Regions from separate parts of the Devosia sp. CN2-171 genome, predicted to be linked through region 2. Evidence: riboswitches for the same ligand, from Rfam matches in the RefSeq annotation. Region 2 holds a riboswitch; the other holds the start of a gene.
What was found. A riboswitch is a leader RNA that binds a small molecule or an ion and turns the genes downstream of it on or off. The one in region 2 is predicted to bind ZMP and ZTP.

Region 1: another riboswitch for ZMP and ZTP. It lies ahead of purH (bifunctional phosphoribosylaminoimidazolecarboxamide formyltransferase/IMP cyclohydrolase); the one in region 2 lies ahead of glyA (serine hydroxymethyltransferase).

What each region holds. Positions count from the first base shown of each region.
Region 1 covers NZ_CP186479.1:3,231,723-3,238,302, forward strand. Annotated here, with positions in the region: gene ACOYW5_RS16065 (RsmB/NOP family class I SAM-dependent RNA methyltransferase) at 1-1,087, shown strand, start outside; gene ACOYW5_RS16070 (heparinase II/III family protein) at 1,217-2,791, shown strand; ZMP/ZTP riboswitch at 2,832-2,913, shown strand; gene purH (bifunctional phosphoribosylaminoimidazolecarboxamide formyltransferase/IMP cyclohydrolase) at 2,933-4,519, shown strand; gene ACOYW5_RS16080 (NAD-glutamate dehydrogenase) at 4,527-6,580, opposite strand, start outside.
Region 2 covers NZ_CP186479.1:1,179,145-1,185,724, forward strand. Annotated here, with positions in the region: gene ACOYW5_RS05980 (MFS transporter) at 1-914, opposite strand, end outside; gene nusB (transcription antitermination factor NusB) at 921-1,421, opposite strand; partial or broken gene nrdR (transcriptional regulator NrdR) at 1,424-1,985, opposite strand; gene glyA (serine hydroxymethyltransferase) at 2,031-3,335, opposite strand; ZMP/ZTP riboswitch at 3,476-3,557, opposite strand; gene ACOYW5_RS06000 (BA14K family protein) at 3,679-4,113, shown strand; gene ACOYW5_RS06005 (SixA phosphatase family protein) at 4,141-4,614, opposite strand; gene parC (DNA topoisomerase IV subunit A) at 4,780-6,580, shown strand, end outside.

The DNA.
Region 1 (6,580 bases), 2.1 Mb from region 2:
CGTGCCGAAGAAATCCGGGCCGTTCGAGGCGATTCTCAGGATTAGCCTCGCTCATCTGGTGTTCCTGCCCGAACTCGGTGACCACAGCGCGATCTTCCTCGCCGTCGAGGCGGCCAAGCGCGACACGCGCAGCCAGCACCTGGGCAAGCTGATGAACGCCGTGCTGCGCCGGGCCCAGGCCGAGGCACATTCGCTGCGCCACCTGCCGCACGAGGCGCTGTTCCCCGAAGCGCTCGGGCCGCTGTGGCGCGACACCTATGGCGAAGATGCGATCGAGGATTTCGCCGACGCGCTGGTCGGAGGCGCGCCGCTCGACCTGACCCTTCGCGACGACGATCCGGCCCTGATCGAGGCGCTGAACGCCGCTCCAATGCTGGCTGACACTGTCCGTATCGACGAGCGTGATCGACCGGTCGAAGCGCTCCCCGGCTACGCCGAGGGCCGTTGGTGGGTGCAGGACGCGGCCGCCGCCATTCCGGCCCGGCTGCTCGCGCTCGCGCCCGGTGCTCGCGTCCTCGATCTCTGTGCTGCCCCGGGTGGGAAGACGGCGCAATTGCTCAAGGCCGGCTACGCCGTGACAGCGATCGACAACGATCCTGAGCGCGTCAAGCGCATGAGCGAGAATTTCGTCCGCCTCGGCTACACGCCGGAGGTAGTCACCGCCGATGCATTGGCCTATGAGCCGGAGCAGAGGTTCGACGGCATCCTGCTCGATGCTCCCTGCTCGGCCACCGGCACGTTCCGGCGGCACCCCGAGGTGATCTGGCATCGCGATGCAGCCGATATCGCCGGGCGCGTCAGCCTTCAGCGGCGGTTCATCGAACGCGCCCTAGGCTGGCTCAATCCGGGCGGTGTGCTGGTCTACTGCGTCTGCTCGCTCGAGCCGGCGGAGGGTGAGGAACAGGCGCGCTGGCTCCTGGGTCGCGACGGCGTCGAGAACCTGCCGGTCGGGCCGGAGGAACTTGCCGGCCTCGCCGGTGCCATTACTCAAGAGGGTTTCGTGCGCACCCATCCCGGCATGCCGGTTCCTGGGGATAAGGGCGGCACTCTCGATGGGTTCTTCGTTGCGCGCATACGCCGCCAGTAGGTATTTTCGCGCGACCGGAAGCGTGACGGCCGCGGGCCGCCGGTCGATTTGATGTGAGGACGTAGAGACTTGGCAAATTCGCTGCGTTTCCTCGCTCGCCGGACAATGCTGTCGGCCGCAGATCACCTTGTGACCAATCCGCTCGTGCGCTGGACCTGGACGGGGCCGGCCAACGAGGACATGGTTTCCGCGCTCAGCGAGTTCCGGCCGACCGACCGCGAGACGGTGCTTGAAATGATGCAGGGCCGGTATCTGCTCGCCAGCAAGCTGGTCGACACGCATGGCGTTTCGCCGTTCTCGCTCGATGTCGATCACGACGACTGGCATGACGACCTGCAGACTTTCTCCTGGCTGCGGCATTTCCGCGATGCCCGCACCGACGAGGAGCGGCGCTTTGCGCGCACGCTGGCGCTCGACTGGATCGGCCGCGAGGGGCAGTTCAGCCGTGATACCTGGGCTCCGTCGCTGACGGCGCGGCGGGTGCTCAATTGGCTGCGGCACTACAATATCCTGCTCGAAGGCGCGCCGCCGGAGCAGGCGCAGCAGATTTCGCGCTCGCTTTCGACCCAGATTTCTTCGCTGCGGCTGCGCGGCGGGCTGGCGACGGACCCCGTCGACGCCCTGCTGGTCGCCATTGCGCTGGTAGGTGTCTCGCTCTGCGCCGATCGACCTGATTCCGAAGTCGATGCTCGCGTGCGCCGGGTGCTCGACCTGCTCGACCAGCAGCTGGACGAAGACGGGCTGCACCGGACGCGTTCGGCCAAGATCCAGGTGCAACTCCTCGTCGAGCTCACCACCATCAAGCAGGCGCTGCGGCGCGACCACGAGCAGCTTTCCGCCGATATCGACACGCTGACCGAGAGCATGCACCGCGCGCTCGACGCCATTTCGCTCGGCACGGGCGAGCCGGCCTATTTCCACGGTACCGGGCAGATGCCGCACGACCTGATCGTCGCGGTGCAGGCCCAGAGCGCCGCCCGGGCCCGTGAAACCGGCACCGCCGGCGGCTATGGCCGGCTGATCGCCGGCCGTTCGATCGTCGTCGCCGATTCCGGGCTCGTGCCCGATCCGGCCTATGCCCGGCACGCGCATGCCAGCGCGCTGGCGTTCGAATTCAGCCATGGGCGCGATCTCGTCGTCTGCAATTGCGGCCCGGCGCCGACGGACTATGAGGATGCGCTGTTGTTCCGGCAGGGCATCGCCCATTCGGCACCGACCATCAACGCGCAGTCGGCGGCGACCATTCCGGGCAACGGTCCGCTAATCGGGCGGCTCGTGCAGGTTGGCCGGCCGAGCGAGATCGAGGCGCGCAGCTCGGACGATACGCTGATCATCTCCGCGCACGGTTATGCCGAGCGCTTCGGCGTGACGCTCGAACGCCACCTGACGCTGCTCGCCGAAGGCAAGACGCTGGTCGGGCAGGACCGGTTCGTCCGCCACCGCAGCCGCGTCTCGGGCGCCGCGGCGATCCGCTTCCACCTCGCGCACCAGACCGAGGTGCAGATGACCGACGACCTCGTCCGGCTGCGGCTCGGTTCGGGCGCGGTATGGACGTTCCTGTGGGAAGGGGCGGAGATGCGGGTGGAGGACAGCGTCCGGCAATCGGCCTATTTCGGCTTCCACCGCACCAAGCAGCTGGTGCTCGAAGTGCTGGCGGCCGATGCCAGCGAAGTCAGCTGGATCTTTACGCTTGAAGAGAACTGACCGACCATCTTTCCAAGGTCAGCCGTTTCTGCAATAAGGCCCGCGTTCGCGCGACTGGCGAGAAGAGATGGGCCACCATCGGGGAACGCGAACGAAAGACGCCGCTCGCCTGGGCCCCCTTTCAACCGTCACGGAGCCCTCATGTCCAACGCCATCATTCCCATCAAGCGCGCCCTTCTCAGTGTCTTCGACAAGACCGGGATGGCCGAGTTCGCCAAAGCGCTGGCCGGGCTGGGCGTTGACCTCGTCTCGACCGGCGGCACGTCGAAGCTGATCGCCTCGACCGGGGCGGCGGTGCGCGACATTTCCGATCTCACCGGCTTTCCCGAGATGATGGACGGACGGGTGAAGACGCTGCACCCCAAGGTCCATGGCGGCCTCCTCGCGGTGCGCGACAATCCGGTCCACAAGGCTTCGATGGACGAGCATGAGATCGGGGCGATCGACCTCGTCGTCGTCAATCTCTACCCGTTCGAGGAAACCATCGCCAAGGGCGCCTCCTACGAGGAGACGATCGAGAATATCGACATCGGCGGACCGGCGATGATCCGTTCGGCGGCCAAGAACCACGCCTATGTCACGGTGGTGGTCGACCCCAGCGACTATGATGCGGTGCTCGAGAGTATCCGGACCATCGGCGGCGTGCCCTACGAAATGCGCCAGAAGCTTGCCGCGAAGGCCTACGCCCGCACGGCTGCCTATGACTCGGTGATCTCTGGATGGTTCGCGAAAACCCTCGACTACGCTGAGATGCCCTATCGCTCCTTCGCCGGCCGGCTCAAGGAAGTGATGCGCTACGGCGAGAACCCGCATCAGTGGGCTGCCTTCTACACCACCGGCGAGCAGCGGCCCGGCGTCGCCACGGCGCGGCAGGTGCAGGGCAAGTCGCTGAGCTACAACAACCTCAACGATACCGACGCGGCGTTCGAGCTCATTTCCGAATTCGATCCGGCCGTGCCGGCTGTCGCCATCATCAAGCACGCCAACCCCTGTGGCTTTGCCATAGGCAAGACGCTGATCGAGGCCTACCAGCTGGCCCACCGCACCGACCCGGTTAGTGCCTTCGGCGGCATCGTGGCGCTTAACCAGACGATCGACGGACCGACGGCGACCGAGATCGTAAAGGTGTTCACCGAGGTGATTGTCGCGCCTGATGCGACCGACGAGGCCATCGCCATCATCGCGGCGAAGAAGAACCTGCGGCTGCTGCTGACCGGGGCACTGGCCGACCCCAGAGCGGACGGGCTGACGGTCAAATCGCTGGCCGGCGGCTTGTTGGTCCAGGGTCGCGACAACCGCAATGTCGACGATACCGAGTTCAAGGTGGTGACCAAGAAGCAGCCGACGGAAGCTGAGCTGCGCGACCTGAAGATCGCGATGAAGGTCGCCAAGCACGTCAAGTCCAACGCCATCATCTACGTCAAGGACGGTGCGACCGTCGGCATCGGCGCGGGCCAGATGAGCCGGCTCGATTCCTCGCGCGTCGCGCACCGCAAGTCGATCGACGCGGCCGAGGCAGCCGGGATCGAAGGTGCATTGACGGCCGGCTCGGTGGTGGCGTCGGATGCGTTCTTCCCGTTCCCGGACGGGATGCTGGCCGCGGTCGAGGCTGGTGCCACGGCGGTGATCCAGCCGGGCGGCTCGGTCAACGACGACAAGGTGATTGCGGCGGCCGACGAAGTCGGCATCGCCATGATCGTGACGGGGATGCGCCACTTCCGGCACTAGCGGGGCTTTAGCTCCCCCGCGCCAAATCCCCCAGCAGACCCGCCGCGACGCTCAGCCGTGAGACGGTCATTTCGCCCTCGGTGAGCCCCTGCACGGCATCGGCTACGCGGGCGATCGGCTCGGCGTGGCGCTCGCGCCAGGTTGCCAGCCGCTTCGTCACGTCGCCCTTGCCTTCGGCGAGTACGTCGGAGGTGAGGTCGCGCTGGGCGCGCATCAGGTTGGCCAGGGCCCGGTCGAGCGCCATGCGGTCGAACTTGTCGCCGAGGACGATGGCGTTACCCTGCTCGACGACGCGAGCCAGCCCGAAGGCATCGAGCACGCCGAAGAAGGCCTGCGCCGCCTCGCGCATGGGCAGCACGGCCTTTTCGGCGACGAGCGCGATATCGGTCCCGAGCGACAGCACCGGCAGCTCGGCGAAGCGGCGGGCGAGGTCGCGCGGCGTGCCGGCGGTTTCCAGTTTCGCCGCCCGGTCGGCAACGCCGGCTTCGAGCCACGGGCCGAGCAATCCGCTGATCAGGCCGCGCAGGTCAGCGATCCCCTGCTGGTAGCGATCGATGAGCGGGCGGAGGCCCTGGTCGAGACGGGTGTTGCGCAGGAACCAAAGCGTTTCGCGTTTCAGCAGCGCCTGCGTCTCGGCATAGAGCTGCAGCTGCGTCCTGCCTGGGATCTGGCCGTCGAGCGCATCGACGTCGCGGTTGAGCCCCGGGGTGTCGTAGACATCGCGGGCGGCGGCATAAGCGGCGGCGACCTGGCCGGCGTTGGCACTGCTTGCCGCCATCATCTCACTGACGAAGCCGGGTCCACCGCGGTTGATCATGGCGTTGGACAGCACCGTCGCGATCACCTCGCGGCGCAGGCGGTGGTTGGTGACGGTATCCTCGAAGGTCTCGGTCAGGCGCTCGGGGAAGTAGCGATAAAGCTCGCGCCCGAGATAGGGGTCGTCGGGCACGCCGGTCTTGAGAAGATCGGCGTTGGCGACGTTCTTGGCATAAGCGAGGAGCACGGCGAGCTCCGGTCGCGTCAGGCCTTTGCCGGCCTGGCTTCGGTGCCGCAGCGCGGCATTGTCGGGCAGGAACTCGACTGCGCGGCTCAGCTCACCGGAGTCTTCGAGTGACTCGATCAGCGCCACGTGCTCTGGGAAGGCAGCCGCGCCACGCGCCTGTTCGACCGAAAGGGCGAGGGTCTGGAGGTAGTTGTTCCGGAGGCACAGCTCGGCGACCTGGTCGGTCATAGAGGCGAGGAATTCGTTGCGCACCTGAGTGGTGAGCTGGCCGGTGCGGGTCAGGGCGCCGAGGGCGATCTTGATATTGACCTCGAGGTCGGACGAGTTGACGCCGGCCGAGTTGTCGATGGCGTCGGTGTTGATGCGTCCGCCCTTCAGCGCGTACTCGACGCGGCCGAGCTGGGTGACACCGAGATTGGCGCCCTCGCCGACGACGAGCGCACGGATATCGGCGCCGTTGATCCGCACCGCGTCATTGGCCTTGTCGCCGGCCTGCGCATCGGTCTCCGCCGAACTCTTCACATAGGTGCCGATGCCGCCGAACCAGAGGAGGTCGGCCTCGGCCTTGAGGATGGCGCGGATGACATCGGTGGGCGCCACAGCATCGGCGTTGAGGCCGAGCAGTTTTCGCGCCTCGGCGAAAAGCGGCACGGCCTTCAGACTGCGCGAGTAGACGCCACCACCCTTGCTGATCAGGTCCGGATTGTAGTCCTGCCAGCTCGAGCGCAGTAGTTCGAACAGGCGCCGCCGCTCGGCAAGGCTGATGGCCGGGTCCGGATCGGGGTCGATGAAGATGTCGCGGTGGTCGAAGGCGGCAACGAGGCGCAATTCGGGTGAGAGCAGCATGCCGTTGCCGAACACGTCGCCGCTCATGTCGCCGACGCCGACGACGGTGAAGCTCGAGGTCTGGATATCGCGGTCGATCTCGCGGAAATGACGCTTGACCGCTTCCCAGCCGCCGCGCGCGGTGATGCCCATCTTCTTGTGGTCATAGCCGGCCGAACCGCCCGAGGCGAAGGCGTCGCCGAGCCAGAAGTCACGGCCGGTGGCGATCGCAT
Region 2 (6,580 bases):
GTGATGCCGTGGAGGCTTACCCCTGCCGCGGCGATGATCGCCAAGAGCCCAATCGCCGCCGTCATGGGGGCGCCCAGACGCTGGATTACCGCGCCGGTGATGAAACTCGGCGCGAACATCGCGACGATGTGCCACTGGATGGCGAACGCCGCTTCCTCGCTGGTATGCCCGCACACGTAGACCATGGCCAGCGGCGCCGCGACCATCACCAGCACCATCAGCGAATACGCCGCCGAGGCCGCCAGCATCGGTACCCAAATCGTTCGATCCCGCAACAGCTTAGCGATCGATCGCCCGGCCTTGCGATCCGCCGCACGCCGCACGGTCGGCGCCAGCCGCGTTAGCCACAGCACGGCAATCGCGACGACGGCCAGCAGCGCCATCACGAGGTAAGTCGCGGTGAACTCGTGCCCGGGAATCCAGTCCTTGGTATGGGCGCTGATCTGCGGCCCGAGGAAGCCGGAGACCACACCGCCAAACAAAACCCATGAAATCGCTCGCGATTTCAGCGCGGCCGGCACGCTGTCGGCGGCCGCGAAGCGATATTGATTGGCGAAAGCCGCCGGTGCACCCAGCGCTGCCAGCGCCGCGCAGAACAGCCAGAACCAGCCTATCCAGGCGGCAAAACCCGCAACCAGCGCGGCAGGAATGGCGATCGCGGCCCCGAAAACGAGGCCGTTCCGTCGCCCCCACGAGTGAATCATCCAGGCCGCGGGCCCGGTGCAGAGCGCAGTGCCGATGATCATCAGCGTAACGGGGATGGTCGCGAAGGCCTTGTCGGCCACCATGCCGGCGGTGGTAAGCGAGGCGATCGACATCAGGATCGCCTGGTTCGACCCCATGGTCGCCTGGGCTGCAGCGAGCAAACCAATATTCCGGACGGGCGACCCTACACTCACGGCACGCTCGTCCATAGAATACTACCTTGTCTTCACCGGATCGTTGTCCCGCCCGGCGGTCTTGGCGACCTGATCGAGCACCGCGTTGACCATCTTGGGCGCCTCGTCCTCATAGAAGGCTTTGGCGACGTCGACGTACTCGGTAATCACCACGCGGGAGGGAATATCCTTGCGCTTCAGCAATTCGAATACTGCAGCACGTAGGATGGCCCGAAGCGTTGCGTCAATACGGCCCATAGGCCATGTATCGACCAGCGCCTGGTCCACGGCCGGGTCGATCTGCAACTGGCCTTTGATCACCCCGGTAACGATCTGGCGGAAGAAATCGGCGTCGGCGGGCAGGTATTCCTCACCCTCGATCTCGCGCCCAACGTGGATGGTGCCGAACTGGCTCAGTGTGTCCTCGAGCGACTGGCGCCCGACATCCATTTGGTAAAGCGCCTGCACCGCTGCCAGCCGCGCCGCACCACGCTGGTTGGCCGTGCGGGAAACTGAGGGATCACGTGGCTTGGGATCGGCCATATCTAGAAAGTCGTTCTCTTGTTCGCGCTTGGTGCGCAATGTTCTGCCCTCAGGATTACCCCGTCGGGCGGTGAAACCGCAATCTCAATCGTCCTGATTGGGCTTGCGGCGGTCGTCGTCGCCGAGTTCGGTCAGGAACGACCGAAAGTCGTCAGCAGCGGAAAAATTCTTGTAGACCGAGGCAAAGCGGACAAAGGCCACGTCATCGAGGCCCTTCAGCCCCTCCATGACGAACTCGCCGATCTGGTCCGATGTCACCTCGACTTCGCCCAGGCTCTCGAGTTGACGCACGACGCCGGAGATCATGCGCTCGACACGCTCGGGCTCGACGTCCCGCTTGCGCAGCGCCGTGTTCACCGAGCGCGTGAGCTTATCTCGGTCGAACGGCACGCGCCGGCCGGACTTCTTCACCACCATCAGCTCGCGCAGTTGCACGCGCTCAAAGGTGGTGAAGCGGCCGCCGCAACTGGGACAGATGCGGCGGCGGCGGATCGAGTTGGAATCCTCGGTCGGCCGGCTGTCCTTGACCTGCGTATCGTCATTTCCGCAATAGGGACAGCGCATGCCATCTTTCTCCAACGACGCTTCGCGGGTCGCGAAGCCATGCTCTTAGTCGGCGTAGATCGGGAAGCGCGCCGTGAGCGCCTTCACCTTCTCGCGCACCGCTGCTTCGACAGCCGCGTTGCCCTCGTCGGAATTGGCTTCACGCAAGCCGTCCAGCACCTCGACGATCAGTTGCCCGATCTCGCGGAATTCGGCCTCGCCGAAGCCGCGGGTGGTGCCGGCCGGGGTGCCGAGGCGGATGCCCGAGGTCACGAACGGCTTCTCCGGGTCGAACGGGATGCCGTTCTTGTTGCAGGTGATGAAGGCGCGGCCGAGGCCGGCTTCCGCCCGCTTGCCCGTGGCGTTCTTTGGCCGCAGGTCGACCAGCATCAGGTGGTTGTCGGTGCCGCCAGAAACGACCTGGAGGCCCTGCTCGATGAGCGTGGCCGAGAGCGTACGGGCGTTGGCGACTACCTGGCGGGCATAGGCCTTGAACTCGGGCTGCAGCGCTTCCCTGAGCGCCACGGCCTTGGCCGCGATGACATGCATCAGCGGCCCGCCCTGCAGGCCCGGGAACACCGCCGAGTTGATCTTCTTGGCGATCGCCTCGTCGTTGCTGAGGATCATGCCGCCACGAGGCCCGCGCAGGCTCTTGTGCGTGGTGGTGGTCGTCACATGTGCATGCGGCACTGGCGAGGGATGCACGCCACCGGCGACGAGCCCGGCGATGTGGGCCATATCCACCATCAGATAGGCACCCACTTCGTCGGCGATCTCGCGGAAGCGCTTCCAGTCCCAGACGCGGGAGTAAGCGGTGCCGCCGGCAAGGATCAGCTTGGGCTTATGCTCGCGGGCCTTCCGGGCAACCTCTTCCATGTCGAGCAGATGGTCGTCCTGGCGCACGCCGTAGGAGATCACCTTGAACCACTTGCCGCTCATGTTGACCGGCGAGCCGTGCGTCAGGTGACCGCCCGAGTTGAGGTCGAGCCCCATGAACGTGTCGCCGGGCTCCAGCAGCGCGAGGAACACCGCCTGGTTCATCTGCGAGCCGGAGTTCGGCTGCACGTTGGCAAACCCCGCGTCGAACAGTTCCTTGGCCCGCTCGATCGCCAGGTTTTCCGCGATGTCGACATACTGGCAGCCGCCATAGTAGCGCTTGCCCGGGTAGCCCTCAGCATACTTGTTGGTCATGATCGAGCCCTGGGCCTCGAGCACGGCCCTGGACACGATGTTTTCGGACGCGATCAGCTCGATCTCGTGCTGCTGGCGACCCAGCTCCAGCTTGATGGCCTCGGCGATCTCGGGATCGGTGTCGGCCAGCGTGTTGGAGAAGAAGCGGGGAAAGAGCGGAAGGTTGGCGGCGGCGCTCATTGGCAGCTCCCGGGGCATACGATGTGGAGGGCGTTTCGGATCGCGAGCGTGTAGCACGCGGGCTCCGGCGATTCCAAGCTGGCGACAGCCTGGCGAGGGGAATGGATTGTCAGGGTCATGCGGGCTCCCATGAAGGATCGAGAGGGTGCCCAGGCGAGCGGCAGCTAACGTTCGCGTTCCCCGATGGTGCCCCATCTGATCTCGCCAGTCGCGCGAACGTTCCCTTATCGCAGAGTTGAGCGGGCTGGAAAAGCCCCAATCCCCGGTCTCCGGGCAACCTCGGGCGCTTCTGCGCGTTTGGTTTGACCAGCGTCACCACAACAAGAACACTTGGAGTCAAACCATGCACAAGATCGCTTCCGCCGCCCTTGCAACAGTCCTCGCCGGCATGATGGCAATCCCCGCCCCGGCCAGCGCTGCCAATGTCTCGGTCAGCATCGGCCAGCAGGAACGCTATGTTTCCCAGCAGTGCCTCGCCCACCCGAACTGGAAGGGCTGCGATGACTGGAAACACAATCGCAAGCATTGGGGCAAGAACAACTATCGTGACTGGTACCTGTGGAACCGGCCGAATGTCGGCTCGGTCGCGGCTGGCCTGTTTGGCTTTGCCGTCGGCGCCGCCATTTTTTCCAGCATGAACCGCGACCGCGGCTATGACAGCTACGACGGCGATTTCGACGATCATGTCGCCGCCTGCGAGGCCCGCTACCGGTCCTACAATGCCGAGACCGACATGTTCCTCGGCTATGACGGCGACTATCACTACTGCAATCTCTGACAACAGCGGGGCGCCTTCCGAGGCGCCCTAGTCCTTCGGCGGGACGCAGTACTCCACGAGCGTCCCCTGCCCCGCGCGCAGCTCGCGCCACTCCGCGATCGCCAGCTCGATGACCGCAAAGGCCGCGGTTGGAAAATCGTCGCGGCTGCCCGCTAGTAGTGCGGCGGTTACCGCAGTGGCCGAGTTGTGCCCGATAAGTACCAGCGGAGACGGTGAGCCTTCCACCGCACGGAGCAAGTCGAGATAGTCGCCATCGCGATCTTCGTAGACTTGCGGCTCGAACTGCACCGCCCCATCCAATGCGGCCAGCCGCAACGTCTCCCGCGTCCTCGCCGCCGGCGAGCAGAGGATCAGCTCCGGCGCGATAGCCCGCTCCTGGAGCGCAGTGCCGACCCAAGCCGCAGCGTGCCGCCCACGTGGCGCCAGGGGACGATCGAAATCCGCCAGCGTGGCGTCGCCCCAGGCCGATTTGGCATGCCGGACGAGGATCAGTTTCAGCATGGGCACGCTCCGCTACGAGACGCCAATCCTACTGGGTGGGATTTTCCGCGCAACCGAAGCGGCCGCTGGGCCGCCGTTCTCCGTGAGATGTGGCCACGCTTTACGCCCGGGCAGCCGGGCTTGTCGCTATAGTGCCGACATGATTCGCATGAGCCTGACCCACCGATGAGCGACGACAAGACCACGCCCCCATCCGGCGAGCATACCGCTGTCGTCGACCTGCGCCGCGCCCTCGAAGAGCGCTACCTGTCCTACGCCCTTTCGACGATCACACAGCGCGCCCTACCCGATGCGCGCGACGGCCTGAAGCCGGTGCACCGCCGCATCCTCCACGGTATGCGCCTGCTCCGCCTCGATCCCGATGGCGCTTACAAGAAATCCGCCAAGGTGGTCGGCGACGTGATGGGCTCGTTCCATCCGCACGGCGACCAGTCCATCTACGACGCCCTCGTCCGCCTCGCGCAGGATTTCTCAATGCGCTACCCGCTGGCCGACGGCCAGGGCAATTTCGGCAATATCGACGGCGATGGCGCCGCGGCGATGCGCTATACCGAAACGCGCATGACCGACGTCGCGATGCGCCTCATGGATGGCATCAACGACGACGCGGTCGACTTCAAGCCGACCTATGACGGCTCGAGCGAAGAGCCTGTCGTCCTCCCCGCCAACTTCCCGAACCTCCTCGCCAACGGTGCGCAGGGCATCGCCGTGGGCATGGCGACCTCGATCCCGCCGCACAATGTCGACGAGATCTGCGACGCCGCGCTGCACCTGATCATGAACCCGTCCGCCGGCACGGCCGAGCTGATGCAGTTCATCCCGGGCCCGGATTTCCCCACCGGCGGCATCCTTGTCGAGACCCAGTCGTCGATCCTCAATTCCTACGAGACCGGCCGCGGCTCGTTCCGCCTGCGCGCCCGGTGGATCCGGGAAGACAAGGGCCGCGGCGTCTACCAGATCGTCGTCACCGAGATCCCCTACGGCGTGCAGAAGTCACGGCTCGTCGAAAAGATCGCCGAGCTGCTGCTGAACAAGAAGCTGCCACTGCTCAAGGACATCCGCGACGAGAGCGCCGACGACATCCGTCTCGTCATCGAGCCGCGCGCCGGCACGGTCGATCCGAACATCCTGATGGAGCAGCTGTTCAAGCTCAGCGATCTGGAGCAGCGCATCAGCCTCAACATGAATGTCCTCGACAAGGGCACGATCCCGCGCGTCATGGGCCTCAAGGAGGTGATCGTTGCCTGGCTCGAGCACCGCAAGGATGTGCTCGTCCGCCGCACCAGGAACCGGCTGGCCAACATCGCCCGCCGCCTCGAAGTGCTCGACGGCTACATCATCGCCTATCTCAACCTCGATGAGGTGATCCGCATCATCCGCGAGGAGGACGATGCCAAGGCCTCGCTGATGGCGACGTTCGACCTCAGCGACGTGCAGGCGGAAGCCATCCTCAACATGCGGCTCCGCTCCCTGCGCAAGCTCGAGGAAATCGAGCTCCGCACCGAGCACAAGGCGCTGAGCGAGGAAGAAGCGCATCTCGAAGCGCTGCTGGCCTCGGATCGCAAGCAGTGGGGCGAGATCTCGAAGCAGATCGCCGACCTCAAGAAGGCCTACCCGAAGTTGGACAAGAACGGCGCGCCGCACCAGTTGTGGCGCCGGAAGACCGACTTCGCCGAGGCCTTGGTCATCGACCATGACGAGGTCGCGACGCAGATGATCGAGCGCGAGCCGATCACGGTGATCCTCTCCGAAAAGGGCTGGATCCGCTCGATGCGCGGTCACACCACCGACATCGACGAAAAGGGCTTCAAGACCGGCGACCGGCTGAAGCGCTTCATCCACGCCCAGACCACTGACAAGCTGCTGCTACTCTCCACCGGCGGCAAGGTCTTCACGCTCGCAGGCGACCGCCTACCCGGCGGCCGCAGCCAGGGCGAACCCGTTCGCCTGATGGTCGACATGGAGG